Regions from separate parts of the Prochlorococcus sp. G4PB16 genome, predicted to be linked through region 1. Evidence: predicted binding sites of a transcription regulator. Region 1 holds the regulator's gene; the other holds the start of a gene.
The links. The regulator NtcA, encoded in region 1, controls nitrogen genes in cyanobacteria. The targets are predictions, from matches to a motif close to GTANCNNNNGNTAC.
Positions count from the first base shown of each region.

Region 2: a site for NtcA is predicted at 11,596-11,609, ahead of AC6EIZ_RS02900 (DUF4278 domain-containing protein). Genes of this name have one in related genera too.

Region 1 covers NZ_CM186289.1:1,688,076-1,703,236, forward strand. The annotation lists gene AC6EIZ_RS09515 (hypothetical protein) at 1-291, shown strand, start outside; gene ileS (isoleucine--tRNA ligase) at 343-3,246, shown strand; gene AC6EIZ_RS09525 (DUF3177 family protein) at 3,285-3,896, opposite strand; gene trmB (tRNA (guanosine(46)-N7)-methyltransferase TrmB) at 4,169-4,813, shown strand; gene AC6EIZ_RS09535 (thioredoxin domain-containing protein) at 4,892-5,449, shown strand; gene thyX (FAD-dependent thymidylate synthase) at 5,446-6,084, opposite strand; gene dcd (dCTP deaminase) at 6,087-6,680, opposite strand; gene AC6EIZ_RS09550 (cob(I)yrinic acid a,c-diamide adenosyltransferase) at 6,681-7,277, opposite strand; gene ntcA (global nitrogen regulator NtcA) at 7,646-8,323, shown strand; gene AC6EIZ_RS09560 (DUF3084 domain-containing protein) at 8,378-9,307, shown strand; gene AC6EIZ_RS09565 (RuvC family protein) at 9,304-9,741, shown strand; gene AC6EIZ_RS09570 (DUF3146 family protein) at 9,725-9,982, opposite strand; gene pth (aminoacyl-tRNA hydrolase) at 9,993-10,604, opposite strand; gene AC6EIZ_RS09580 (TatA/E family twin arginine-targeting protein translocase) at 10,666-10,881, opposite strand; gene psbH (photosystem II reaction center phosphoprotein PsbH) at 10,915-11,112, opposite strand; gene AC6EIZ_RS09590 (photosystem II reaction center protein I) at 11,483-11,611, shown strand; gene AC6EIZ_RS09595 (DUF3769 domain-containing protein) at 11,693-13,711, shown strand; gene AC6EIZ_RS09600 (3-isopropylmalate dehydratase small subunit) at 13,714-14,328, opposite strand; gene leuC (3-isopropylmalate dehydratase large subunit) at 14,362-15,161, opposite strand, start outside.
Region 2 covers NZ_CM186289.1:469,763-484,923, reverse strand. The annotation lists gene AC6EIZ_RS02985 (hypothetical protein) at 323-787, shown strand; gene AC6EIZ_RS02980 (hypothetical protein) at 1,003-1,257, shown strand; gene AC6EIZ_RS02975 (hypothetical protein) at 1,793-2,005, opposite strand; gene AC6EIZ_RS02970 (hypothetical protein) at 2,426-2,671, shown strand; gene AC6EIZ_RS02965 (hypothetical protein) at 2,747-2,911, opposite strand; gene AC6EIZ_RS02960 (protein adenylyltransferase SelO family protein) at 3,362-5,056, opposite strand; gene AC6EIZ_RS02955 (DUF8646 family protein) at 5,746-6,090, opposite strand; tRNA gene AC6EIZ_RS02950 (tRNA-Gly) at 6,198-6,269, opposite strand; gene AC6EIZ_RS02945 (hypothetical protein) at 6,335-6,499, opposite strand; gene AC6EIZ_RS02940 (hypothetical protein) at 6,610-7,206, opposite strand; gene AC6EIZ_RS02935 (hypothetical protein) at 7,389-7,667, shown strand; gene AC6EIZ_RS02930 (hypothetical protein) at 8,088-8,372, shown strand; gene AC6EIZ_RS02925 (TIGR01548 family HAD-type hydrolase) at 8,530-9,330, opposite strand; gene AC6EIZ_RS02920 (hypothetical protein) at 9,357-9,509, opposite strand; gene AC6EIZ_RS02915 (hypothetical protein) at 10,189-10,401, shown strand; gene AC6EIZ_RS02910 (hypothetical protein) at 10,976-11,191, shown strand; gene AC6EIZ_RS02905 (DUF1651 domain-containing protein) at 11,194-11,457, shown strand; gene AC6EIZ_RS02900 (DUF4278 domain-containing protein) at 11,693-11,869, shown strand; gene AC6EIZ_RS02895 (hypothetical protein) at 11,973-12,113, opposite strand; gene AC6EIZ_RS02890 (hypothetical protein) at 12,643-12,960, opposite strand; gene AC6EIZ_RS02885 (hypothetical protein) at 13,083-13,304, opposite strand; gene pip (prolyl aminopeptidase) at 13,405-14,355, shown strand; gene AC6EIZ_RS02875 (hypothetical protein) at 14,446-14,670, opposite strand.

The DNA.
Region 1 (15,161 bases):
CAAATTAGGTGGTATCAATTAAGTTCTGAAGAAAAAAAGCGAATTGGATCTTTGCAAAGATGGTTTGAATCCTTTAAACAGCTTGGTCAGAGTTTTGCTTTACTAGGTGATGGCTGTTTAAATTTTGTTAAAGGCTTCACGAATAAATCTAAGAAACCTTTAAAAGAAAAGAAATGGGTTCATCCTGAATTGCAAGAAGAGGTCAAGAAGAAAGTAGTTGATCGATCTGAGCCAATTGATTCTAATAAGATCGAAAATCAAGAATTCACTGAAAATGAAGAAACTTCTTGATAAGGTTAAAAGGCCTTAGGCAATCATGATGACTAATGAATATTTCTCAAAGTGAATAATGTCAATAAAGATTCTCAAAAGGATCTTCCCACTTACAAAGAAACTCTCAACCTTTTGCAGACTAATTTTGGGATGAGGGCAAATGCAACTCTAAGAGAACCTGAGTTGCAAGAGTTTTGGAGCGAAAAAAAGATAGATTTCGAATTAGGCTTAAACAATTCTGGAGAGACTTTTACATTGCATGATGGTCCCCCTTATGCAAATGGGACCCTCCATATGGGGCATGCTCTTAACAAAGTATTGAAGGACATAATCAATAAATTTCAAACAATGAAAGGTAAAAAAGTTTGTTATGTCCCTGGATGGGATTGCCATGGATTGCCTATTGAATTGAAAGTTCTTCAAGATATGGATAAAACTCAACGAGCTGAATTAAATCCAATTAAGTTGAGAAAAAAAGCAGCTGCTTATGCAAAAAAGCAAGTTTCACAACAAATGGATGGTTTTAAAAGATGGGGAATATGGGGGGATTGGGATCAACCATATTTAAGTTTAGACAAAAAGTTTGAGTCCTCTCAGATCAAGTTGTTTGGTGAAATGGTCTTCAAAGGATACATATATCGAGGTCTAAAACCAGTTCATTGGAGTCCAAGTTCTCAAACTGCTCTGGCCGAGGCAGAATTGGAATATCCGACCGGTCATGTGAGCAAAAGTATTTATGTCGGCTTTAAAGTTGATCAAATACCAAAAATATTAACTCAAGAAGTTTCTAAGCAAGCTCCAGATTTATTTAATTCTGAAGAACAATTAAAAGAAGCTAAACTTATAATTTGGACCACCACCCCTTGGACAATTCCTGCAAATGAGGCCATATCTGTTAACCAAAAATTAGACTATGTAATTGCACAAAGTTCTGATGGATCATTAATAATTACTGCAAATAATCTTTTGGAAGAAGTATCTGAGAGTGTAGGAATTAATTATGAAAAAAGAGTATTAATTAAAGGATCAAAATTAGATGGAATTATATATAAACACCCTTTATTTGATAAAAGAAGTCCTGTTGTCTTAGGAGGAGATTATATTACAACTGATTCAGGTACAGGATTAGTACATACTGCTCCAGGTCATGGTGTTGATGACTTTAATACTGGCAAAAAATATAATTTACCAATTTCTTGCCCAGTCGATTCAAAAGGGTTTTTGACGAAGGAAGCTGGAAAATATGAAGGTCTAAATGTATTAAAAGATGCTAATACTGTCATAATAAATGATCTGAATGATACAGGATCTTTGCTTAAAGAAATTCCATATGAGCATAGGTATCCTTATGATTGGAGAACTAAAAAACCAACTATTTTTAGAGCTACAGAACAATGGTTCGCTTCAGTTCAAGGATTTAGAGATAAAGCTCTTACTGCAATAGATGATGTAATTTGGCTTCCTGAATCTGGGAAAAATAGAATTAATTCTATGGTTAGAGAAAGAGGAGATTGGTGTATTTCCCGGCAAAGGACATGGGGGGTTCCAATACCAGTATTTTATGAGAAAAATGGGCGAGAGATTTTGCTAAATAAAGAAACTATTTCTCATATAGCTGAGTTGTTTTCTACTCATGGATCAGATATTTGGTGGGAATATGAAGAATCTCAGCTATTACCTCCTTCTTATCTAAATGAAGCAGACCGATGGCAAAAAGGTATTGATACTATGGATGTTTGGTTTGATTCTGGATCTAGTTGGTCCTCAGTTATTTCTAAAAAAGAAAATTTAAATTATCCAGCAGATTTATATTTGGAAGGATCTGATCAACACCGGGGTTGGTTTCAGTCCTCTTTATTAACTTCTGTAGCAGTTAATGAACATGCACCTTTTAAAAAGGTCCTTACACATGGTTTTGCATTAGATGAGAATGGTAGGAAAATGAGTAAATCCTTAGGAAATATTATTGATCCTTTGGTTATAATTAACGGTGGTTCAAATAAGAAATTAGAGCCCGCTTACGGAGCGGATGTTTTGAGGTTATGGGTTAGTTCTGTGGATTATTCTGCAGATGTTCCTATCGGATCAAATATACTGAAGCAAATTTCGGATGTTTATCGTAAGGTTAGAAATACTTCAAGGTATCTATTAGGCAACCTGTATGATTTTGATTATAAAAATGATTCCATTGATATCGCTAACTTACCTTTGTTAGATAAATGGATGTTGAATAGAACAGCTGAAGTAATCGATGAGATTACAGATTCATATAATAATTTTGAATTTTCTAAATTTTTCCAAACAATTCAGAATTTTTGTGTAGTGGATCTATCTAATTTTTACTTGGATATTGCAAAAGATAGGTTGTATGTTAGTTCTAAATCTGACTTTAGAAGAAGAAGTTGTCAGACAGTTTTATCCTTGGTAATTGAGAAAATATCTGGATTAATTGCACCTGTTTTATGTCATATGGCAGAGGATATTTGGCAGAATATTCCATATAGTTTAGAGGAAGCCTCCGTATTTCAAAGAGGATGGCCTTTAGCGCCTAAATCATGGAGAAATAGTAGCTTTGATTGCCATGTTATTGAACTCCGCAAACTCAGAGCTGTTATTAATCGGATGTTGGAGAGTTGTAGAAATAATCAAGAGTTAGGTTCTTCTTTGGAAGCATCAGTAAGGTTTGATATATCTGATGTAAAAGTTCAATCTGCTATTGAATGGTTGGCTCAAAGTGAATCCAATAATGTTGATGTATTAAGAGATTGGTTCCTAGTTTCATCTTTGCAAATTGGAGGTGAGCCATGGCCTGAAGTTTTAGTTAGTGAGGACAATGATATTGGTTCTGTTGAAATCGCAAAAGCAACCGGATTTAAGTGTGAAAGGTGTTGGCATTATGAAAATGAAATGAGCAAAAATGAACAACATCCCAATATTTGTAAAAGATGCGAAAAAGTAGTTTTAGCCATATAATAGATAACAATTTAATCTAATATTATAGTTATTAGTTTTTAGAATTTACCAGCAAAACGACCATTCTTTGGCAATTGGATAATCAACCATTGAAGTAAACCCATTAAATATAGTATTAGAGCTAAATATGCAAAAAATGTCGCAAATCCTTTGCTCCAATTACCATCTAAAACAAACCTTATTATTGTTTTTGTTGTAATGAATGAATTAAATGGAATCTCTCTCCAAGTATCACAATAATTTTCATTAATTGAATTTAAACATCTCCAACTAAATAGATGAAGTCCAGTATTTAGTAAGCACCAAAAAGATAAGCTCCATCGCCAAATTCTGGTAGTTAAAGCAATTGGTTTATAAACAGGCATTTCATCAATTTCTGCATTTAGATCACACCAAAACCAAACTGAGCTAACCATAAGTATTGGTGCAACTAATGAAATTAATTGACCTAACTGGCTCTCAACACTAAGAAATAAAAGGTTTATCGCATAAAGACTAGAAACTTTCCAATAAATTGATAAAAGTCGATCAATAGAGCTTAAATTTGATCTTTTTGCCCAAACCAATAAAAATAAAGGTAACCCAAACGCGAAGGTAGCCGCGATTCGATATGAGAGCCAAATTAGAATTTGGAATTGAATTTCAGTCAAAAAAATTTTTTATTCATATTTATTATCAACCTTAATGGATTCTTTTTATATGTATTCTTAATTATTAAAGTTTTTTTCTATATTTGGACAAACAATCACTCTATCAATCAACAAAGAGCACAGATCGGTTTATGATTATCTAGAGACAAAACAAGATAATTAATATACCCCAATTAAAAATTTATAAATTGCTTGCGTTTAGACTATCTTCTGAAAAATTTAGTTGAATTGCTAATATAATAATCTGATTTATTCATATCAGCTTTCATTCTGTGAGACAGCATGTAAATCCTCTAAGCAAATTTTTTCAGTTACCATTATCACTTCCAAGTAAGAATGTTCTTTTTCGGAAATCTCATTATCCAATTCATTTAGATATTGGATCTGCAAAAGGTGAATTTTTGATTGAATTAGCAAAAAAATATTCTGACTGGAATTTTGTTGGGCTTGAGATAAGAGAACCTCTTGTTAGCTTATGTGAGAAAAAAAGAAAGAAATTAGAATTGAATAATTTAAAATTTTTATTTTGTAATGTAAATGTCAGTCTAGATGAATGGTTGTCAGATTTAGATTATGGTCAATTAAAAAGAGTCTCTATTCAATTCCCGGATCCCTGGTTTAAAAGAAAACACTTTAAAAGAAGAGTTTTAAAAACAAATCTTTTAAATTCAATTGCTAAATCTATGAGTGAGGATGGAGAAATATTTATTCAAAGTGATATATTCAAACTCTTTGAATATATGACCAATACGATTGATAAAAACAGATATTTTAATAGTAAAGATTTAGGAGATCAAAGATTCATTGATGAGAATCCTTATAATGTTAAAACAGATAGAGAATTATTTTCACTTAAGAAAGATTTGCCAATTTATAGAGCAATGTATATTAGAAATAATCTATTATTCATTAATTAAATGAATTTATAATTGATAAATATGATATGTTCCAATTTAAAGTTTATGTATATAATTATTAGTATAAATTTTTAACTCATGATTAATAAAACAAATGGAGATGAAGATCTTGGCTTCCTGCAGAAAATTCTTTTAGTTTTTCTAAGTCTTTTTTTAGTTGCTTCACTATTCTTTTTCCGCAGTGGATTTAAAGCAAGTAAAATGCTTGATCAAATGGCGAAGAAATCTCTTGAACCAGATATAGCATTGTCAAATGGAAAACCCACGGTAATTGAATTTTATGCGGATTGGTGCGAAGCTTGCAAAGAAATGGCTCCTTATATGATTGAAGCTGAACAACAAAATTTAAATAAAATAGATATAGTTTTGCTTAATGTCGATAATTCTAGGTGGTTAGATTTGATTGATAAATATGAAGTCAACGGTATTCCTAAATTAACTTTTTTTGACGATAAAGGTGAATTTAAGGGTTTTTCATTAGGAGTTAGGAAGTATAGTGAACTTAATGAAATCTTTCTTGCTTTAATTAATAACTCTGAGTTACCATCTTTAACTAAATTTTCAAATTCTAGTAACTTAATTTCTAAGAATAATAATAATAATATTAGACTAGAAGGTCCCAGAATTCATAACTAGTTTAGCCAGTTCAAAGCGGATGAAACCACTGGATATTGTTGTGTAAAAATATTTTTACATTCTTGGGCTATGTCCATATGTTCTTTTTGTGTTCCATGTCCAGTTCTTAACTTTATGTAATGAATCCACGATCGACATGATCCTGTCATGTAAATCCTTGTTGGGGTGGCAAGTGGGAGTACAAATCTTGCACATTCTTTTGCAATTCCAGCTTCTAACATCTCTTCGTAAAGTTGTTTATTCCTCTTGAACTGTTGCTTGATTTTTTCGTTAAATGTATTAATAACTTGTTCCGGTAAGTCTGAGATGGAATTTTGTCTGTTTTTATTGTCTTGCCTTCTTAATTCTGGTATTGGAATTTCTCCTAATTGCCTGCTATCGGCATAGCGTTGCGAGAATTCTTGAAAAGTAAATGATCGATGTCTTAATATTTGTGCTGCAATTCCTCTAGTAGTTTCTATTTGCAAAGTCATATAAGCTTGCTCAAAGACACTCCAATGTTCATTTTTAATGCAATAACGAATTAATTTAGTAAAGTCATCATTTTCCTGATTTTTTGGATTACTAACCCTGGCAATATATGCCATGCTTTTCTCAGCGTCTGGTGTAAAAGTTATTAATTGAACAAAACCCATTCTTAAACCTTTGCTAGAGTTACTCTTTCTTGTTGATATTGATATTTTCCCTTCCTATCACTGTAGGTCGTTTCACAAGGATCTCCCTCAAAGAAAAGCAATTGACAAATACCTTCATCGGCATAAATTCTGCAATCTGCTCCGGAGCTATTACTAAATTCAAGGGTTAGATGACCCTCCCAACTTGCTTCAGCAGGTGTTGTATTTACAATTATTCCTAAGCGGGCGTAAGTGCTTTTACCAAGGCAAATAACAGTAATATTTGGTGGTACCTTCATTTTTTCTAATGCAACCCCAAGGCCGTAAGAGTGAGCAGGTAAAATAAAATATTTACCATCCTCGTCTTCTTTTAATTCTGTAGGTTCTAAATTATCAGGATTAAACTTTTTAGGATTCATGACTGTGCCAGGGACATGCCTAAAAATCAAAAACTCTTTAGAAGAGAGACGCAAGTCATATCCATATGATGAGCAACCAAAGCTTAAAACAGGTGATTTTTCTGATTCAGGTTCAAGATGTCTTATAAGCTTTTCTTGAAAAGGTTCAAGCATTCCTAAAGAAGCCTGTTCAGAAATCCAACGATCGTTTTTTAACATTTAATTGCAGCGTAATTCAGTAATTTGATCAGCCATTTCAGTTACTTTAGGCGGGATTGATGGCCCTGTAAGAATAATATCTGTGGATGATGGCCGATTATTGATCATGAAAATTAAATCATTTTCTTCAATGAAACCAAGGCTAATAGCCATTCCTATTTCATCAAGAACGATTTTATCTATTTTTTTTTCGAGTAAACGAGCTTTACAAAATTCCCAAAGTTCTTTTATGGCTTTTTCTTCATACTTTCTTTTTAAACATAAATTTTCTTCCGATATTTTTTCGGGTAAGCAGGTTTCAATGGCTGGTCTTAACCACTCAAGTCTTCCACAGAGATTTATCGCTCCATTGGGTCCTTGATTTACTCCACCTCTCAAAAATTGAGCTATTAAAACTTGGCTTCCTAATCCGGCCGATCTAATTGCCTCACTTAGAACAACAGAAAAACTACCTCTAAAAGTAGAAGTGTGGATTTGGAATTGACCTTGAGTTTCAACTAGTCGTAAAGGCTTTCTTCTGGGGCTAGGCCTTAGAGAAGTCTCAGTTGATGACGATGCCCCCATCTTTTGAGCATTAATGCTAACTCCTGCATTCATCTCAATTTTTATCAGGATGTTTTAAATTAATCTAGCGGTATAAAATTTCTAATCAACAAATTCAACACTATCTGTGGTGTATGAAACAACAATACTTGGTTCTCATTACTTTCAAGGTCCATAAATGATTCATGTGAGGACAAAAAATGTAGTTTTTAAATTTTTTTCCATAGCTCCTTAGGTTTTTGAGCGTCAAAAGATAGAATTTTCAGGTAAGTGCAGGCTTGGATTGGAGACCTAGCTTCAAAAAAGTCGCCATGGCTACATATCGTTTTTTATCAACTTATTAATGTTCTTTGAACAATAAATTAAATATGGTCACTTCTTATCGTGGCTTTACTCGTTTCAACAACCCAAGAAATAGCCCGATGGATGGTAATTCATCATCTTCTATACCGCCAAGCAAGACTCTCTTGGATGTAATTAAATCTCTTGACGGGGTTTCAACTGAAATCGTAGACAGGTCAAAAACTATTTTTTTTCCTGGTGATCCTGCCGAAAGAGTGTATTTAATAAGGAGAGGTGCAGTTCGATTGAGTAGGGTTTATGAAACAGGTGAAGAAATTACAGTAGCTTTGTTGAGAGAGAATAGTCTTTTTGGAGTTTTATCTTTATTAACAGGAAATAGATCAGATCGTTTTTATCATGCTGTTGCATTTACCCGTGTTGAACTTGTTTCTGCCCCAGCAACCTCATTGAGAAATGCAATTGAGCAAGATGCTTCAGTTGGATTACTACTTCTGCAAGGTTTATCAAGTCGAGTACTTCAAACTGAAACGATGATTGAAACCTTAACTCATAGAGATATGTCCTCTCGATTGGCAAGCTTTTTGCTTGTTCTCTGCAGGGACTTTGGTGTACCAGGTGAAAAAGGAGTAACAATTGACTTAAGACTTTCTCATCAAGCTATAGCTGAAGCAATAGGTTCAACTAGGGTAACTATTACACGATTACTTGGTGAGTTGAAAAGTTCCTCATTATTGGCAATAGATAGGAAAAAAATAACTATATTTGATCCGATTGCGTTAGCAAAAAGATTTAATTGAAGGCCATTACATACTAAGGTTTAGGAGGTTTGATTAATTTTCCTCTTTCTTGCTGTGACAGCCTGGCTGAAAATTCTATTAATCTTAATCCTAGGTGGAATACTTTCTACTTTAGGAGATCGTCTAGGTACAAGAGTTGGTAAAGCGCGTTTAAGTGTTTTTAAATTAAGACCTAAAAGTACAGCTGTTTTAATAACTGTTTTTACAGGTAGTATTATTAGTGCTATTTCATTTGCAACTATGGTTGCATTTGATAGAGATTTAAGGGTTGGACTATTTCAATTAGAGGGTATTCGTTCAAAGATCACTGAGAGTGAGAAAGAATTAAAAAAATTAGAAAAGAATTTATATGCTTTAAGAAGTGGAAATGTAGTAATAAGAAGTGGTCAAACTTTAGCAACTAAGACTATTAAAATAAACAAAAATATTGATACAAAAAAATTTATAGAAAGTCTATTGCAGCAAGCAAATTTTTATGCTTTTAACTTAGTAAAAACAAATCAATCAAAATATCGAAGAATATTATTAGTCCGTAAAGATGATATTGAGAAGCTGGAAAGTAAAATAGCTGATAATAAAAGTTGGGTTGTTAGTATTAAATCAGCAGGAAATATATTAAAAGGTGAGAATTATGTTTATGCATTCCCTGAAGTCACATTAAATAAAATCATTACAAGACAAGGAGAAGTTATTGCCTTAGAAAATATATATTTATCAAATTCTGATTCTGAATCTATCAGTAAAAAGATCAATCTTTTACTTGCTTCAACTTTGGCTGAGGTTAGGAGAAGAGGGTCATTAAGCTCTGATTTGAAAATCAATGCTAATCAAATTAATAATTTAGGTAAATATCTAGTTAGTAGAAAAAGTGGAGATTTTAAAATTATTGCGAGGGCCCTTGATAATAGTCAAAGTGCAGATAAAGTTTCAATATCATTAGAATTACAATCTTTAGAAAATGTTTTAAGAAACAAAACTAAATGAGTTTTTATATATCCATAGATCCTGGGAATAAAAAGTGTGGCTTATTATTAGCTGATATTAAATCTGGAAAAATCATTGATGCAGGAATATCTTCATTAAATAAGTTTTCTGATTTAGTATCATTTTGGAATGAAAACTATAATATTAATAAAATAATAGTTGGTGATGGAACTAATTGTAAGTATATAGAAAAAAAATTAAAACAAAAAAATATTTTTAATATTAAATATGTTAATGAAACAGGGTCAACACTAAGGGCAAGGTTTAGATATTGGGAGATTTGGCCTCCAAATTATTTCATTCGTTGGCTTCCAAAAGAAATGCTCTTCCCTCCTGATAATCTTGATGCAGTTGTCGCATTGATTTTATTAGAAGATTATTTAAAATATACATTCATTTGGCCTAATAAATTAGATATTAAAATTTGGCCCTAACTGTGAAAATGTAATTTCCACCAGACTCAAGTTTATAATCCGCTTTTACTAAGTAACGCTCTAAAGCATCTTTTATTAGCGCTCTACCAAGTGGAGGTTCTATAAAAAGTTGCCCATGATTGAAAGCCCAAATAAAATTCCACTCAAAATCTCCGGCTCGAACAATTCCTTCAACTTTTTTTTTATTAAAGCACTGCTTGTGAATCTGAAGATATGCAGTAGTTGATGGTTTGGTATTCATTTTTCTGAAGTTATAAATTTTCAGGTTTAAAAGAATTAAGTCGAGTAGAAATCTTGTCCCAATTATTAGAAGTAATTAAATCAAAACAACTAATAATTTCCTGAATGATGTAATTTAATATTGTAAATTCGTTTTTTGAAAAGCTACCTAAAACGTGCGAAACAGTTTTAGATTTCCTCTCTTTTTGAATTTCACTTGGGGGGCCTATCCCAATCCTTAATCGCTTAAACTCAGTAGAGCCAAGATGATTGATAATGCTTTTTAATCCGTTGTGCCCTCCTGAGCTACCTTTAGAGCGTACTCTGATTTTCCCAAGAGGAAGATCCATATCATCTACTAAGATTATCAATTGATGATTTTCTAAATTAAACCAATCTTTTGCTGAGCGCACCGATTTTCCACTTCCATTCATATAAGTATTAGGCATTAAAAGTCTAGTTTTATTAGCACCTAATCCATATGCGCAAGTTTTGCCGAAGAGTTTCTTGCTTTCACGAAAATTGCAATTGTTTTGACTAGCTAGTTGCTCTAAGACCATAAATCCTACATTGTGACGGGTTTTGTTATATTCAGCTCCAGGATTACCTAAGCCAACTAATAATTTCAAGTTATCGGGCGACATACAAATAAAAAATCGTTCTTGATCCTAATGATTGAGATATATCTAATTAGTTTTGGATAAATTAATTTTCTTTGTCCAAAATGTTTTCATTTGAAGACTCGTCTTCTTTCATGGCATTTTTGATTTCACGTTCGAACTCAGTAGAGGCGCTTTGCAGACCTTTAAGAGTTTTTCCAATAGTTCGCCCAAGCTCAGGAAGACGTTTTGGACCAAAAATAACAAGTGCTAATCCAGCAATAACAGCTATTTCGGGCAAGCCAACCCCAAAAATATTCATGGGCGAACCACTAGTATTTAGAATTTACTCAACTCAGCCATTCCAGTCGACCGAAAATCCTTGTAATAAAAGTGACTGGTTATAAATTTGGAGCATAATAACTAAGAAAATCAAAAGTAAAACTCCTATAAAGGCCATTACTGGTACAGCTCCCCAACCAGGAACAACCTTTCCTTGTCCAGAATTGCCAATAGATTTCAGCAAAGATCCAAGTGCTGTTTTTTGTCCCATGTCGTTTCTCTAGCTCAGATTTGTATGAGTCCCGCTATTGTATGGGAACTTGTCCCAAAGGAGAAGAGACTGTAGAAACTTGTGATGGAATGTCCTAAAAAAAATGATATTTGAGAGATATGTTCTGAAATAAATTGAAAAACTAGGAAAATCAAAAAAAAAATAAAAGAAAGTTATGGATTTTTTTAATTTGAATTTGAATCAATCTTGATCTTTTTATGAATTTCCCTTGGTTTTATTGGCTTTTCTAGCTTTATTACCTTGATCTTGATTTTCTCTATTTCCAAAAGTCTGTAACACCTTTGTTTTTTTGATTGGAGTTATTGACTTCATAGGATAGGTTTAAGCTCTATTTAGATAGTTCGTATTCATGCTTGCCCTCAAGATTTCCGTCTATACGGTCGTCTTTTTCTTTGTCGGGATCTTTTTATTTGGTTTCTTGGCAAGTGATCCAACAAGGACACCAAATAGAAAGGATTTAGAAAGTCCTCAAGACTAAAAAATGACAGGCTAATTACTGGACTAAGAAAGTTCCTGTAATTTCTTTATTAGTTATTATCTTTTCGTCGGCTTAACTCATTTGGCGGCGAAAGAAAGATATTTTTTGCTTCTAAACCTTTGTTTTCTAGGGTTTAATACTTTTCTGTCTCTATTTGAGATAGCTATTAGTGAAGAGAATAATTATGTAGGCAATTTACATAAAGCTGAACATTATGACTTTTCTGTTGGTACTTTAAGTAAAAGCAGTAAAAAATCACCTTTAGAAAAATCAAAAGAAGAAAATATATTTTTAAACTTAAGGATTTTTTCTGATAAACAATATGATTTTGATCAGAATATTTATTTAGCAGAGGGTAATGTTAAGGCCATTATAAATGGAGGGGTCTTAAGATCAGACCTTTTAAAATATGAAAAATCAACTGGTATTTTATCTGCGGAGGGAAATATTAGATTCAGCAAGGGACGTCAATATTTTAGAGGCAATCAATTTCAATTTAATTTATTAAATAAAGAAGGATTTATTAAAGAGGCATTTGGGATATTAGATATTAAGAATGTATTAGATGATTTGAGAGTTGATTCCAATTCTGGAAATTCTATTGAGGAAAAAAAATCGATAAATAAATTTAATGGAGAAAATTCTTATGATGATGGAATTGAATTTTCTTTTGGAAATATTAATCTACCCCAAAATAAAATCACTAGATCAAACAAATCAATAGGTTCAATTAATAGTTGGAGATTCAAGTCTGATTTAATAACAATTCAAGAAAATGGTTGGAAATCTAATAGAATAAATTTTACAAATGATCCTTTTGATCCACATCAAATTTCTTTTGAAGGTATAGATGTCATTGCAGAAGAGGAGGGAGGTGAATTACTTATTACTTCTTCTAAAACAAATCTAATTCTTGAGAGTAGAACTAAAATCTTCCTAGGTAAAAGATCATTTGGAGGGAAGAAAAAAAAGAGAAATAAATTTGATTTGATAATAGACGGAAAAGATCGAGATGGTCTAGTCTTGATTAGAAGAAGTGAAACTACAAGGTTTAATAATATAAAACTTGATTTTCAGCCTCAATTTTTAATTAACAGGGCTATTTTGGGTAAAACAAATAGTTATAAAAACAACAAAATTGAAGATAAAAAAGATATTAGTTTTTATGATCTATTTGGTATGAATTTTAAACTTAATGCACATTATAAAGATTGGATATTTTATAGTGATAATGATTTAAGTACTTTAAATTCAACTAGGTTTTTTAGTGGACTAAGACACTCATCTTCTTTTGGTAAGGATTTTAAAATGCCTCTTTTAGAAGATGTGAATTTTAATATTTTTACTACTTATAGATCTAGAGCTTGGAATGGCTCAATCGGCGAGACTGAAATAAAAACTGCATATGGTGGATTTATCGAAAAGTCTTATAATTTTAAAGCTGGTGAAGTATTAAATAACTTAAACATAGGGCTAGGAACCGCTAAATACGAAGCAGAAAAACTTGAAAATAGTGATATGGCGAGTCTTTGGCGATCTAGTATTTTTTCTTCTTTAGATAGTCAATATCAGATATGGAAGGGGAATAAAAATAATCTTGATGAAAAGAAATATACTCTTTTATCTCCTGTTTTAATTTACCCTGAATTAGTTTTAAAAACTAATATAAATGCAGCCTTTTTTCAATATGAGGATGGTAATAATCAGGGCTTTCTCAAGTTTAGTCTTGGTCCCGAAATTAGATTAGGTAGATTAGAGAATAATTTTCTTGACTTTACAAAACTTTCTGTTATGCCAGGTTTGAAAATTAAATCTGGAAATAGTCCATTTAAGTTTGACAATGCAATTGATTTGAAAACGTTAAATATAAGTTTAATGCAACAAATATATGGGCCAATAATTTTAGATATTGTTTCTAACTTAAATATCGATAAGAGCTCAGAAAAATATGGTGAATATTATGATACTAAGTTAGGTCTTTTATGGCAAAAAAGAGCATATGAATTTGGAATTTACTATCATCCGAATACTTATGGAGGGGGGGTATATTTTCGTCTAAATGGATTTAATTTTGATAATTCTGTAAAAGAAGTTTTTTAGATTTAAGATTTAAAATGGTTCAAATAAGGTAGATTTCTGACTGTATTCTTGATGCTTCTCTCTGCCTCTAGTAGTTGAGAAGTCGCATCCCATTTTCCTGATATAAGCATCTTGTAGGCTCCTTCTTCTATATTTAGTTTTAAATTTTCTATTTGGTTAGAAAATGTAATTTCTTTAAGATTAAAATCCCAAATTTGTTTCGGTTTTTTATTAACTAGATTTTGTAATTTATTTATTTCTTTTTTCGATGCTGTTAAACATGGTATACCCAGTGCAAGGCAGTTTCCATAAAAAATCTCTGCGAAGCTTTCCCCAATGATTAATCTTATTCCCCATCTCATAAGAGCCTGTGGTGCATGCTCGCGACTTGAACCACATCCAAAATTATCATTAACAATAAGAATATTAGCTCCTTTATTTTGATCCAGATCAAATGGGTGATTACCTTTTAGCTCTTTTCTATCATCTGCAAAGACTTGTTCTCCTAAAGCCGAGAAACTTACACATTTGAGAAATCTTGCAGGAATGATTCGGTCGGTATCAATATCGTCGCCAATGATTACAAAACTGCGACCTTTGATTGATTTGATCTCACCTTTTGGGAACTCTTGTTTCATTTATAGATAAGGAAGTTATTTTCAGTTTTACTCTTAGAGTAATTTTCTTACATCAGTAACCTTTCCGTTTATTGCAGCAGCAGCAACCATAGCTGGACTCATCAATAAGGTTCTTCCACTAGCAGACCCTTGCCTACCTTTGAAATTTCTATTACTTGAGCTAGCGCTTATTTGTCTTCCTTCTAATTTGTCTGGATTCATTGCTAGGCACATTGAGCAACCTGGTTCTCGCCATTCAAAACCTGCTTTAAGGAATATCTCATCTATTCCTTTTTGCTTTGCCTCCTTAGCAACCTTTTGGGAACCAGGCACAACGAATGCTCTGATTCCAGTTGCGACTCTATGGCCTTTAACAATTTTCGATGCCTCTAAGAGATCACTTAATCTTCCATTTGTACAACTACCTATAAAGCAAACATCAATTGATGTTCCTTCTATGGGTTGATTTGGTTCTAGGTTCATATATCTGCATGCGTCTTTAGCTATTTGTTGTTCACTTTCTGGCAGCCTTTCAGGATTTGGGATTTTTTCTTTGATTGAAACACCTTGACCAGGAGTTATACCCCAAGTAACTGTAGGTTCTATAGATGATCCGTCCAATTGAATCTCATCATCGAATTTAGCGTTTGAATCACTCACTAAACTTTTCCACCAATTAATAGCTCTATCCCATTCTTGACCTTTGGGAGAATATTCTTTCCCTTTAAGATATTCAAAAGTAGTTTCATCTGGATTGATATATCCACATCTAGCTCCTCCCTCAATAGCCATATTGCATATGGTCATTCTTCCCTCCATTGAAAGTTTTTCTATTGCAGGCCCTGCAAATTCAT
Region 2 (15,161 bases), 750 kb from region 1:
TCTAAAAATAACTCTTATGGTCTAGCTGATTAGGTTTGTATTGAACAAATACCAAACTGTAAGCATTCCAGATCTTCATCGTTTCTATGATTCTTTATTGAAAAATTAGTAAGTAATAATTTTTGTATGTTTTGGATTGAAGATTTGAACCTATTAAAGGACATAATTAAGCCTTGCAAAGAGCATTACATATTTCTACCTAAAAGATTGGCAAACTCTAGAGAGTTAACCCCCAAGTATATATGCGCCTTTACAGGGTGTGAAGAGGCTGTTTTAAGTATGAATTGACCTGCCTAGATTTATAAATATCTGAGGTTGGAGAATGATCAAAACAATAATAAGAGCAATCTATTCTGCTTTTATTTCTATTGTCTTACTTTCGATTATTCTTGCTTGCTGGACTGGTTATGCTTTTATTTTCCAACCCACAAAATCTATTGAGATAATTAGTGTGGTACAAAGTATTTATGAAAATCAGAAAACAGTAATCATTGATGTTGTTGAGCTTTCAAAATTACTAATTAAAGATACAAGTAAAGAAAAAGCTATTGAAAAATATAATCTTTTACCAGAAGAAGAATTGTTGACAGATCTAAAAGACAAGTCTCAACTAGATGAGTCATCAGGTCTTGAAGACAATGGCGACAATCCTCTAGGAATCGTTATTCAACCATCTTTACCTGAAGTCAGCGATAATATATCACCTGAGATTAAAGAAGTACCATTTGTTGATGAACAGAGAGAGGATTCGATGAATGAAACGGAAAAAGGAATGGAAATGAGTTAATTCTGTTAAAAGATATTTCTTCAAAGGCTTAAATAATTAGGGCTTTCAATTTTTCTAATCAAAATATTCTGTCTGTAGTAATTGCCCTTTCTTTGGTGGATACTGTTTTAGTCTGGTGCAAATGTGGATGCCGTTTTCTAAGAATTACGTAGTAAATAAGAATATACTAATGAGCAAGTTGAAAACCCCGATTCTTTTGTAAGTAATTTTAGAAAATGATTAACTCATCGCTAATTCGAATTTTTTCTTTTTCTCTTAGTCTTCTTTTGATTGTTTATCCTTCTTCGCTTAGTGCACGTGATATTGATCCATCTCTTGAAGAATTAGAAGATCATAGTGAAATGTTTGAAGCTCCTAGACAAATGACAAAAAAGCAAATGAATGATCTTCTTGGTGAAGATCCCTATTTAGGGCAAACTTCATATCTTCAATCTCCTGATGGTTTTAGTCAAAGAGACAAATCAAAATAAAGGAAGTTTTGGATGCAATTTGTAGTCAGCTGTTGAATTATTCCAAACTTGTGTGCTTTCTCCATATTTGTGCGTTAATTATTTATTTGATCAATCTAGAAAAGAAAAGTTAAGAGTTAGATAAGTTTTTTCTGCATCAATGAAGTGATTCGATTCTCCATATCAATAAACTCTAATTAACATTTCCAAAATTGACGCTATGTATTCAATTAGTTCATTAAGCGTATAAATACCTGAGTGTTCATCCCCATAGATTTTTCAAACCATATTGAGTAGAAATCAAATAAGTTGTTATGAGGTTCAATTATGCCATTCTCAAAGAAATTATTTAAAAATTTTTCAGGAAATTCAATTCAAACGAATGAAATTTCTGATTTATTTTCCAATTACAAGCCAAAATATGATGATGACGTGATGGAGTGCTTGCAATTTGGTATATGTTCTACGCGTCCATCACCCCCAAAAGAAATACCCTATTTCCATTTTTAATTACACGTTGCATAAATAACTTTTCACTTTTTCTAATGGCTAATTATTAATTAGCCAATGAAAGAGATCGTAAAATTATTAAAATCAGAATTGTTGTTACTAAAGGGAAAGCTGGGTAACGTGTTTTGAAATTTGCAGGTGGCCAGGGGGACCAAGAAATAAGCCTTCCTTTGGGTTCTTTAATTAATTCCTTTTTCTCTGAAGGCTTTGACGTCTTAGGGCGAAATCCAAGTTTTTTCCTCTTCTTTCCTTCTCCCACAGTTATCGATACCAAATTATTACCTTAAAAGACCAAATTTGAGAGTGTGACTTAAAGAGGTGTTTTAGTCACTTTTTTTGTAATTTTTTAAGAAGCCACATACACAAACATACTCAAGTTTTTAATAACATCTTGACAGTTTTTGTACACTTTTCATTAAAGAAGCCTTAGCTTTAAGAATCTCTCGTGCAATCTTTAATGAGAGAAAATGTATTGAGAGTTTTAATGCTTCTCAATGCATTCGAAGTTATCTCGTTGACTTATCAATTAATGAGTTGGTTGAAATTGCGAAAGACTACGGAATTGAAGTTACTACGACTTCCTAGTGTAATACCCAAAACTGGAGGTTAACCCTACACGCAGTTGATAATATCCCTACTCAGAATATTTGAACGATAAATCATTAAACAAGATCTATTAATGAGTAGGCACAATGTTCGAGTAAGAGCGAAGTTTCCACATGGACTCATAAAGAATGTTCGGAAATGTAATTTAGATGATCGACCTGAAAAACTTCACATGTTTACTAAAGTAGTCATGGAAAAACAGGCTTTGAGAGAGAGGTACATTAAATTGATGGATGATGCTGAAAGAGCCGTTGGTAGGAAAGAAGCTCTCTACCTTCTCAGAGATGCTGAAATTATTTGGCAAAAGATTAATAGTTGAGGTGGTACGCTTTTTAGGTTCTATAAAATATAATGGTGATTAACTATATTAATCTCTAGGATTTAGATGATTCACTCAATCTTCTTTTACTTCTGACATTAAGTTTGTAAGTTCATCTATTATTTCGTCTTCGTCTCCTTCAATAATAGATTGAGTTCCCGAGTCAAACGTGGATGTCAAATCAGTAAGTAACTCTCTATCTTCCGCGTTGAGTGGTTTAATTTTATCGAAACAATTCATTTTTGATAAATATATGGGGCAAAATTGATTTCAAGTTGATATGTATTGTTGGCAATTTGATCTAGACCCACAACGCACCTTTGTTTGATGCCTCAACGATTGATTCGTAAAATTCATATTTGTATGATGACATGGATCTAAATGGATATCGGAGGAACACCAGCAGATAGTTGATGGAAATTAATCACCCCAAAAGAAATCATTGCGGGTATGAACCAACTAAATGGTAGAAAAATTCTAATTTTAGATTTTGTCTCTTCTGACATGGTAAATTTATACTATATTTATCATCTATGAATTCTTACATTATCGAGAGAATGAATAGTTCGGTTACCAATAAAAAAAAGCATTCAAAGATTCTTTTTATGTTTGTTTTATCTATTAAAGAAAACTAAGTGTCGTTTTAAAAGCGTTAGTACCGAATCCATGGATTTAAATTTTAATCTTTATTTATGATGAACAGCTGTAATGTGAAATCCCCCCAGCGCCAAAAAATTGCTTGGGCTTGAGTCTGTCATATTTTTTCTGTATTTCTAATGATTGCTCCTCGTAAGGGTTGTCTAAAACATTTTGTAGCTCCTTTATGAGGCCATAGTCGCCTTTTTCTGCTTTTTCGTATGCTGGTGTAATGAGCCATTCCCTCCATGTATATTTAGGATTAATACGTTTCATCTCTGCCGATATTTTACTTTGATTACCTGCGTTACTTATGTGCTCTCTCCATCGTTGTAGCCAACTGATCCATTTTGTCTCAATCTCTTCTGAGATTGGTAGATAAAAACTATCTTTTAAGTCCGTAAGTTCTCTTGGCATATTTGAAAGTTTTCGGAAAAAGATTGTGTAGTCAACCTTTGTTTGAACCATGAGTTCTAGTATTTCATTTACTATAGATGCGTCATACTTGTCTAGGCCTAGCTTCTTCGTCCACATGTTCTCCATTTTCTGATTCATGACTGTAGTGAATCCATCTCGGATGCTATCTAGCCTCTCCAGTGCATATGCATCGCCAGCAAGCAGAGGTCGAAGTGAATTCAAAAACATTTGATAATTAGCTTCGGCAGCAACTTGTTGGTTAAAGAATGCAAAATGTTCACCACCACCTGTCCAAGGTTGAAATCTAGGATCGAAGAGTTCGCAAAAACCAAATGGACCATAATCTAGGGTGAAACCACCTGCAGCGCAGTTATCACTGTTAAAATTACCTTGGCAGTAGCCAACCCGTATCCAATTGACTACCAATGATGTGAGTCGCTCTCGGAATGAATTTGCGAGCTCAACGATTTGATTGCTAAAGCTAAGAGTCGGATCAATTTCTTCCTTGTAATTTCTTACGATTAAGTGCTTCACAATCATCTCTAGCTCTTTCATTGCATCTTGATGCTCATTATTGCGTACTCGACGTGCAAAGAGTTCTATTTGACCAACACGTAAAAATGATGGTGCGACTCGTGTTGATATTGCGGCTGGGGTTTCTACCAGGATGTCTGGATCGATTGAATGGGAGTCTTTTGTATACCAAGGCCTCCGGATTGTTTCAGATCTAGAGACATATAGTGTGAGAGAGCGTGAACTTGGTACTCCGAGTGACTGCATATAATCTTGTGCTAAAAACTCACGAACACTAGAACGAAGTACTGCTCTTCCATCAGCTCCTCTGCAGTATGGTGTGGGACCTCCTCCTTTAAGTTGCATCTCCCATCTTTTACCATTAAAGAGACCTTCAAATACTGAAATAGCTCTCCCATCTCCATAGCCGTTCCCTGTCCCAAATGGACACTGTTGTGTATATTCAGTTCCATAGATCGATAGTGCGTAACCTGTAGCCCAACCAACTGGTCGCATCGGTGTTGTTGCAACACTTATGTCGCCTGAAAATAGACGACAAAAAAGTTCATCTAAAGCAAGTTCCTGACTCAGACCTAACTCGTTAAATAATATTTTACTGTGAGCGACATATTCTGGTTCTGGAATCGCTGTTGGAGTTACAGGTACATAGTGACCAGAAAAGACTTCTCTCGTTAGGTGGTCATCACCATCATCTGTTGCTTGTGGATCAGGTTCGAGATAATCCATGAATGAGTAGTCAGCTTTCATTGTAAACTCAGAGAAAGTTCTTGTTGTTGGCATAGCTTTAGTACTGATCATTTAGACCTATTTGTAGTTGCTTAAGTCTTAAATTTGATGATTATTTCATTTATATTACTATCATATATTCGTAGATTTAATGTTCATGAATTTTGTTTTGAAATGGCCGATAAGACAAAAAAGAGGACTGTAAAATATTTTGATTCAAATATATCGATTAGAGAGTTTCAAGACATAAGATAGGGCTAATTCAAATCATTATATATGTTAATTCGTATCAACTATATTTTTAAAAACTCACAATAAACAATTAAATCAGATTATTTTTTGTCTTGAGATTAGGCCTGAAATTTCTTTATTAGTATCATTCTGTAAGCATATCACTTTAGGCAAAGATCTCTTTGGCTTTTAGTCTCAGAGATGACATTTTGTTTTAAACTACTGTCTCTAGTATTATTGGTACAGCCACTCATAAATACAGTAAATACAATAAGCGAAGAATAGTCTTACATCTTTTAATTAATTTTGTAAGTAACTAATGACGAAATTGAATCATAAATGTGTCCAGCTTTCTCAATTAAATGTCTTACTTCATGATTAGAAAACATGGTGATTGATTTATCTTTTTCAGATTGCTCTATACGGCACTATGAGTACCAACTTTCTATACCCTTCTACAAGACAAACAATTTTTTCAGAAATCGTTTGTTTGCTTCACCGTCATCACAATTGATTTTCTATATGGCTTATTACCTAAAAAGACCTCTTTTTTTCTTTGGAGTCTTTGCCTGAAGCTTTTCTTCTACGAATAATATTGCTTTCTTATGAGCAATTTTAGCCTCAATCATTGTTGTGATTGAGATCAAAAATAAACCTCCTATTCCGATTAATTGGTCAGTTTTTGTTGGATCTGTATCAGCATTTAAAATGGCTCCTAAAACAAACCAAGCTGAAGCTACTCCTCCAGTTACAAAGTATGGTATCCAGCGACGTTGGTAGAGGTATCCAGCACCTAAGCCAGGAAGGAAATTTAATGTTGTAGCTACCCATCCACTGGACGCAGCAAGAATTTGTTCCTTAGAGAGATTATCCATGGAAACATTTAAAATCAGATTATGTCGATATCAATTGTCTTTTGTGGACTGAACTTGTGGTTGTGAGTTACACCACACAATTAGCATTTGGATAAGATTTTCTTTTAAGCGGATGACCAGACTCGAACTGGCGACATTCAGCTTGGGAAGCTGACGTTCTACCACTGAACTACATCCGCAGATCTTTAAGTTAGCGAAATTAATTGGCCTACCACTATCTTTATACACTTTCTGAAACGAGAGTCTAATCAGTTCTTTGAATGCCCATGTTTCTGATTTTTCTATCCTTTTCTATTTCTTTCTTGATAATTTCATAGAGGGCCAATTCTTCTGGATCTTCAGAACCAATTCCATAACCCATCGTTGCAGCAACATAAATTTTGTGTTGCCTGTGATAGCTAAGACTCATTAGCTTTTATACTCTAATCGACCTTACGGGATGAATTATATTCTCTAAGAAGATATCTGCAAATGTCATTTTAATAAATCATAGGGGTCTTGCAGTTGATCAATATGTTCTTAAGCAGAAATTATTTCTTTTTTTCTTGACCTCTTTAAAACTGAGTAAAAAGCTAAAACACTTATCGTTCCGGATGGACCTATAAATATATGCCATATTTGTTCGCCTGAATTTGAAAGTAGAATCCCAAAAAATGTAGTAAATATTACTCCGGTGATTGGATAAATAAAGAACACCCAGTCTTTAAATCGGCTCCACCATTGCGATATAAGTAGAACACTTATTAATACTTGAATTAAAAGAGTTGTTGACTTTCCTAGTAACCAATAAGATAAAATCGCGATAATTATTAATAAAATATTGCTAGTTATGATCGACTTGTTTTTAGCTACTGAAATAGTAAAAAACGATAATCCAATAGATAGAAATGAATAAAACAGCCAATTATATATTGATGAGTGATCCACATATATCCAGGCCGTAGTCGTATGATCGAACATCTCAAACATTGAGGCAAGACCTAGTGAGATAAAGGCAAAAGGCGGTAGTAGAGGAAATCTAATTTGCTTGAATCTGTTTATGGACTTAATTCCAAGAAGGATAGGGATTAGAACTGCTTGTAGATGTACTAATAACAATAGTGATCTGAAGGTCAATGAAAGTAATTCTCAGCTATTACGAAATTAGCAACTGTATGAAATATTCCTAATACAACAACTAATATTTTTTAAAGAAACTTACCTGAGAATTAAACCAATTTTGTTGTTTAACAGAAGACACCCGAGGACGAATTAGTCGAATATTTGGAAGTTGACCACACATTCAAAAAATAATTAAAATGAATATGTTTATTCAGGATAAAATTAAGATAAAAGTAACAAGTAAATCTGTAAGAAGAAATGTACTTGATTTATCCAAATCACTTTCAAGATTGTTGCTTGTAATGGCGGCGATAGTGGTAGAGATGATAAATTTTTTTGCGGTTTTAGGTCCTTTAATAAAAACCTTTATCCAAAAGACTCTTATTATGGGACCATTGAGTCTTGTGGGTCTCTTTTTGGTATTTAGGGATTGTGAAAAAGGTCATCCAGAACTTATTTTGGAAGTAATGAGATAAGAAAATGAACTCAACTTTGATTCAAATTATCCAGAAAACTTTTGGCTGAAGATATTTACTCTTCTCTTTATTGGGGCATTTATTTATTGGGTAATGATTTCTCAAAATGCTGATAAAGTTCATGATGAAGATTTTTTACCCAATTCTCAGAGTATTTACCAATAAAAATAACTGGGTATCGTTAATGATTAAAGACTTATTTCAAATGAAAGATCAAAATGGATTTTTGTGATTGGACTGGTTGCCATTGGTGCAGGATTAACAGCAAAGAATATGATCTCCTTTCCCACTGAAGTATAAGAGAAGAAGTTGTACATGACTTTTTTGCACCTGAGGGACTACAAGGAATTTCGCCATTTTCTAGTTTTTCTCCCTCAATAAGTCAAAAAAACCTCTACATTTGAAGAAAGAAATTTTAAAATGTTTTTCTTTAATCCTTTTTGGCCTTTAGCAGCTTTAAGAATCGCTTCGTTAAAAGCAACTTCAACATTACTTTTACTTCTTTTAGTTAAATCCAACCTTCTTCGTTTGAAAGGCGGCTTGATAGGTGGACTTGTTGCACTTACACTTATCTCTGGATTAATAGTCTCCACAACAGTTGCAGGCGGTGCTGCTTACTATATTTTTCAAAATAAGAAATCAAATGATGATGACTTAGACATTTCTGGCGATGATGTGATTAATACTGAAGCAGTTTCAGCTTGATATGGTTTAGCAGTTACCTGCTAAAGATTAATAATTACTCATTATTAACTGATTTAAGGCACCTTTTTAACAAATTCAATTTAAGAAATTATTTATGTGGATATTTGTCTGAGCAACTGAATAATGATAAGAATTAAAAAATTAGATTAATAATTATCTATTGGTTTATGAACAAAGTTAGAATTTCATCTCTTAAATTGTCCATTGATTTAATAATCAAATCGGCACCTGCTTTTCTCAACTCTGCCTCATACCTGAGACGTTTCTCTCGACTTGAAGCTACATGTAAATGTGGGGGGGCAATAGCGAGACTAATGAATTTCTGGTCAGGGATCTTAATCCGAGCATTTATAACTGTTTTAACATCTGCAACAGTATCTCCAATGTATGCAATTGGAGGATTGGAGAGGCCTAAATGTTTTTTTGAAAGTTTAGAAGAAAGTGAAATAAAACCTGTTGGATCCGGTTTTTCAGGCGCTTCACCCATTGCAATTAAGGGAGCAGAGGCTAAGCCGAGCCTCTGCTCTAAGACGAATTTCGCTGATGGCAATTCAGCTCCACTTACAAAACCCCAACCAATCTTTCGTTGAGTTAATTCCTCAAAAAGTGTATGTTTGACTAATAACGTCTCATCTTTAATGAAACCTGACCATTCACTAGAGTCATGGTTTGGATCTCCACCAAAATAAAAGTTGTCAAAGCATTCAATTAATATTTTTCTAGACGGGGCTGAAAAAGAAAGATTGTTTTTTTGTATATGTCTATTAATCATTTCTAAGCTCAAATCCCAATCATTGTTCCAGCACCCCTCACTTTTTATAAAATCAATATCTTCTATCGAGGGTCTCCATCCACTAAAAAGATTTACAGTTTCTTGGATAGCCAATCGATAGCTGTTGGTTACGTCACGAATAACCCCATCTATATCAAATAAAATTAGGCCAATATTATTCATCATTGAGTTTTACTTTTAATTAAAAATGTTCAATTGAATCTCTTTTTTAGTTGAAGTTTAAGCTCTAATTCACGATCTTTAAGTCCTTTTTCATTTTTAATAACTCGATTGCCGATCCAGGCAATTCCCATCCCAATTATCGCAGGTAAACTGATTGCTGAAAATCTTGTAATGTTTTTCATTTATTCTACTGGATAATGAAAAAGATTTTGTTTGAGTCTTCTTTGAAGTTATCAAGCAATTTTGAAAATTGAAATATTAAGTAAATTTCAATTCGTTTTGGTTCTTCTTAAATCTCTCCATAAACACGCCATCAAATAGAAATAACCAGCTAATGCAATTATGAAAAATGATGTCATCAGCTTTGCTCCGCAGTGGACATTTGAAAAATTGAAGCAGAAGTAATTACTAAAAGGATTGCAAATAAAATTAAGTGATATGGAGTAATCATGATTTGAACCGTAAGGGCAAGATGAATCTAACCAACAAACGTGTTCCATGTCGTAGTGCAATGCATATTTTTTTGGGGTGGTTACACCAATATTGAGAATATGATGTAAAACCATATTGAATAAACTGGAATGCAATGGTTAGTTTCCTTTTCTTAATACTTAAGCCAGTGCTGTTTTTGATGTTGAAAAAATTTTTCAAGAAACAAATGAAAGCTTTTATTATCAATGCAATTGAGTGGCTAGTTCTTCAAACAGACAATGACTTAGACGATAAAATTCTTGCCAAGGTAAAAAGTGGAATGAAATTAGGTGTCGTTTGATCAAATGCTTGAGCAATTGCTAAATGGATTTAATACATTGACTCCCTGTAAAATACATTTATGGTTTTGTTGTTACTTGACTGCAAACTTTGACTGAACAATGCGAAACCAAGTGGTCACCCACAGAAGAACAAATCGTTAACATTATTATTCCAGCAATGCAGGGAACTGCTCAGCAATACGCTAAGTATGCTAGTGAACTCCAATGTCCTCCTTCATTTATTGCATTAATGCTTCGAGATATTGCTGATACTTTTGAAGATAATGTAGTTACAGGCGGAAAAGGTTGTGATTGTTGTTAAACCACACTTCAATTCGTCTACTAATCAAAAATCAGCAAGTTAATTATGCAGTTGTAACAAAAAGGCATTTTGTTGTAAAGTTTTTAATTGCCAATTAAACACAAGTAACGAGGAATACCCCAGCTTTTAGTGTATTGCTTGCCTTGTTCCTCGCATTGCGACATGTTTTTTATTTTTTTTTCTATTCCTTAAGTGCTTTTTTGAAGGATCACCAAAAACCTTGGCTTGGCATTCATAGCTGTTAAAAATAAAGCCGATAGGAAAATAATAAATAGCGTTTCATAGATCTTCTTTATCCTGAATTAATTGACGTTTTGGGGGGATTTCCTTCTTTTTACTCGAACTAGTTTGCCCTTCCTAAACAAACCGACCTTTAGGGTATAGATAATTCCTGGTTATGTTATCGACTTGATTTATTTTTTAAGAACATTTAGCAAAGACAGTAATTAATAAAATTACTGATATTAAGCTTTTATTCTTAATTCTTTCCTTTTTCGATCCTAACAATAGGTGTTATTAATTATATTCTGCAATAATAGTTTAACTATTTTTTGGCTGATTATTTTTAGTAGTTATGGACAAATGGATTCCGTCCCAAAAGCAAAAGTCAGGTTTAATAAGTAGAACATTCGAATTCTTTATTGATGAATTAGATAAATTGCAGGATGAACTTGATTGCCCAGATGAATTCATATTTGATTTCCTTGAAGTTGTGAAAAATCGTTGGTCACAGGATAGTTGTCATTCTAAGGCACGGCAGCATAAAAGAGATAACCCAAGCTCCTACTGAAAATGCAAGATGAAGGATGGCTTGTAAAAAAAGATCGAGTCTGGGCAATGAGATTTTTTAAAGATAAACACCCTGATGAAAACGGAACTGTTTTTATTAGGGTTCACTACGCTAGCTGCAGGCTCAGATTCCTCCACGGTATTACTCCTCATGTTCAGTTACATGAAAGTGAGAAGTTAACTTATGAAAAAGCAAGATACCTATGGAGGTCGTCAGTGGAAACAGAATGGGAAGTTTCTAAGCAACCCTTATGGGAGACCTCTTAATGCTTAAAAATATTTAGCCGAATTATCTCTCAATGTGATATTGTCAAAAAATGATTTTGAGAATTGAGTATATACAACTAGATGGTTTTGTATCATGATGAACTACATACACCATTCATGCCTAAGATAATAGTTTTTGTAGCAAACGCTACAAAAACGTTCAACTTGCTACATGGCGAGCCGCATCTCGATTTAAGCCAAGGAACGGGGACTTAAATCAACATTCGGAGTATGGATGATGACAACTCTTCTTTATCGCGGACATAACTATGTTCAGCACAAAGAGCAAAAAGTACAAAAAGAATGTGTTGAGCTGACTTACAGGCGTAATCACTACAACACGTGCAGAAGCGATGCTAAGTCTGAGCTAAATACCCAATTGGCTTATCGCGGTAATTGCTATCGGCATTAGTTAATCACTTTTTTCTAAAGCCCTGCGAGGCAGGGCCATTTTTTTGCCTAGATTATTTTTTCATGGATTGAAAAGCCATTAATTCAATCAAGGTTGATTATTGTCAGCCCTCATAAATTTTGCATGTAGATGCTGTTGGATGGTTACTACATTCTTTGTTCCAAAACTCATCTCTAGTTTCACTTGGAACAGTGTAAGAGAAGTCATGCATTGTACGAATATCACTTAATGCATTTTTGATCATGTTGAAAGGAGTTCTTAGTCTCATAACCCTCCATATCGGTATATGTATTTTCTAATCGATCTTGCTTGATTTATACACCTCGGCTTTTACTCAAGTATAATTAGCTATTATTTGATAACGAATCAAAGAAAAGAATTATTGGAGTAAAGCCTATGTTTAGCCTTATTCAGTTAAGAAATATAGTTTGTGGTTCTTAGCATTCAAATAAACAATTGATTTGCTTATTTTCTAATTGATTTTGTAGTAATAAAAAATCTAGAAAATAAAGATAAAAAATGCTGTAAAATCTATTACCAAGCCAGACAGAAGTAATCCTCTTCTATGGGCTTTTCATAGCATTTACCCCTTCATTTTTTTCAGAAATATATTGATAGTTTGGCGAGGAAATATTGCCTCTAAAAATGAAAAAACGGTCTGTGCAGACTCAGACCGTTAGCAGATTACTTCTTTCTTATCTAAATACATAATTTAAGTTAGTGCGATAGTAAGGAATACCCAAATAATTTGATTAAGGAAAATCCTAGTCTAATTAATTGGAAAGAGGACTGATAAAGGAAGGTAGCTCAAATTGTTTTTGGAGTTTAAACAATGTATTCACTTTATTTTTTAAAAAGAAACCAAAACCAAGGTCAATAAAAATATATAGAAATAGGGAGTAGCAAAAAACCACATAAAAGATCAAATGACATATGAATGTGTCTATGAGATCAGATTCTTTTTCATTAGTCGTTTGTTCTCCCACATCTATCTTGGGTGACTTGAAATCACTTATTGAATTAGTTGCTATTGACTCAACCCACCCAAACTGAGCTAATTCTTGATCGATTATTTTTAGCGCTGAAGTCATAAAAAAGAAGAATTTTCAAATATTTACCTTTTTATCGTTTAAAAAATCAAGTTCTAGCCCAACGTTACATTTTTTGTTTTTTTATCTAATATTGCTTGAAGACGAACACATTATTATTCCAGTTAATTTCTTCCATTGCATCTTTGCACTGCAAGCATATTTGCATCCGAATGATTCTTTTCTGATTTCCAAATCTTATTTGAAGTTTGACCTATACAAACAACTTCTGCTGCATTTTTTATTCCTACTGGTACTTGAGTTAAAGCCAAGATTATCAAGGCCAAGCCTGTTCCAGGGGCATGAATATTTAACCTAAAGCTTTTGAGCCAATTTTTCTTAGGCATTGATCAATTCCTTTTTAATAATCCTTTATAGCTAATTTTGTTATGTATGCTTGATTTGAATTAAATGTCTCAAAAGCAAAAGACGAAAATTTAATTAAAAATGTTATTCCCAGAAATTGAACCTAAAGCACAAGGGATGTTAAAAGTGAGCCATCTTCACTCAATCTACTGGGAAAGAAGCGGCAATCCAGATGGATCAGCTGTCTTGATTCTTCATGGTGGCCCCGGGGGTGGGAGTAGTCCTTCCTATAGAAGATATTTTAACCCAAAGAAATTCAACATTATTCAATTTGATCAAAGAGGGTGCGGTAGATCTTCTCCTCATTCTGAGTTAAAAGAAAACGCGACACATTATTTAATTGAAGATATTGAAAAATTAAGACAATTCTTAAAAATTGAATCATGGCATGTCTTTGGGGGGTCATGGGGCTCAACATTAAGCTTGGTTTATGCCATTCAGCACACTGAAAAAATCTTAAGTCTTACTCTTAGGGGTATATTTTTGTGCAGAAAAACCGAATTAAGTTGGTTCTATCAAAAAGGTGCAAGTGAGATTTTCCCTGAAGAATTTGATCTTTATCAATCTGTTATTCCGCAAAATGAGAGAGGTGATTTGATTAATGCTTTCTATAAGAGATTAACCAGTCAAGATAGGTCTGAAAGATCCAAAGCGGCACATGCTTGGACGAGATGGGAAATGTCAACAAGCTTTCTCATGCCAAAAGAATTATCCATTAAAAAAGCTGCAAATGATAATTTTTCAGATTCTTTTGCCCGTATAGAATGTCATTATTTTGTTAATAACATTTTTTTAGAAGAAAATTATATTTTAAATAATGTTGCTAAGCTTAAAGATCTTCCTGTTTCGATTGTTCAGGGAAGATATGACGTTGTTTGTCCAATGAGAAGTGCATGGGATCTTAATAAATCATTGCCCTCTTCAAAACTTTATGTAATCGATAGTGCAGGACACTCAATGAAAGAAATTGGAATTTCTATGAAATTAATTGAGTTGACTAATGAGTTAGCTAATTCCTCCTCTAACCTCTAAGCATCAGTAGCTTTTACTTGAGCTAATGTTATTTAATTTTTACTACAGCTATTAGAATTACAAGAAAATCTTTTAAATCCTTTTGTTGATTTATTCTTGCTTGTTGTCTTTGTTTAAATCGCCAATAGCTTTTACTGGGAACTTCATACCCTGTCTCCATACAGCTGTAATTATTAAAGCAATGAAGGCAATAATGGGTATGAATCTAAGTACCTCCATCGTGGAAGGTTCGGCAACTAAAGATTTAAAAGGATCACTAAGAGATACGGGAACGACCTCGTATGAATTTGCTAGTTCATTTAGATCTACTTGCATTTTTCTTGATGGATTGTTTTTGAACCCTATAAAAAAAAACCGCGTATTTTCTTTCGACTCGTTTGTTTGTGATTTGTATGTAAAAAATACACCTAAATATGTAAACAAAGTTAATCCTTCGGGTGATTTAAGTTTTATTAATCCGCTTCTTTTGATTTATGGAGACTCAAATTAAATCTATATTTGAGGTCTATTTTTTTTTTGAAAATTTATTTGGTCAACTCTGAGAGGAGAAAGAATCAAGAAAAGATAATTTACTTAGATCAACTGTTAAAGATATTGCTATCATTAAGTATTTCCAACTTCTTCAGATTCTTGGTTAATATTTATTCTTTTTATTTCGCTTCTTTGTAAAAAAACTTCTGACTCACTTTCAGACTAAAGCTATTAGAGGAGAGGTGTAATTTCCTTTTCATTTAATAAAATGAATTTTTCTTTTGAAACGGCTTTGATTCTTCGCCTTTTAAGCTAAAGCCAGTTCATGGCTATTT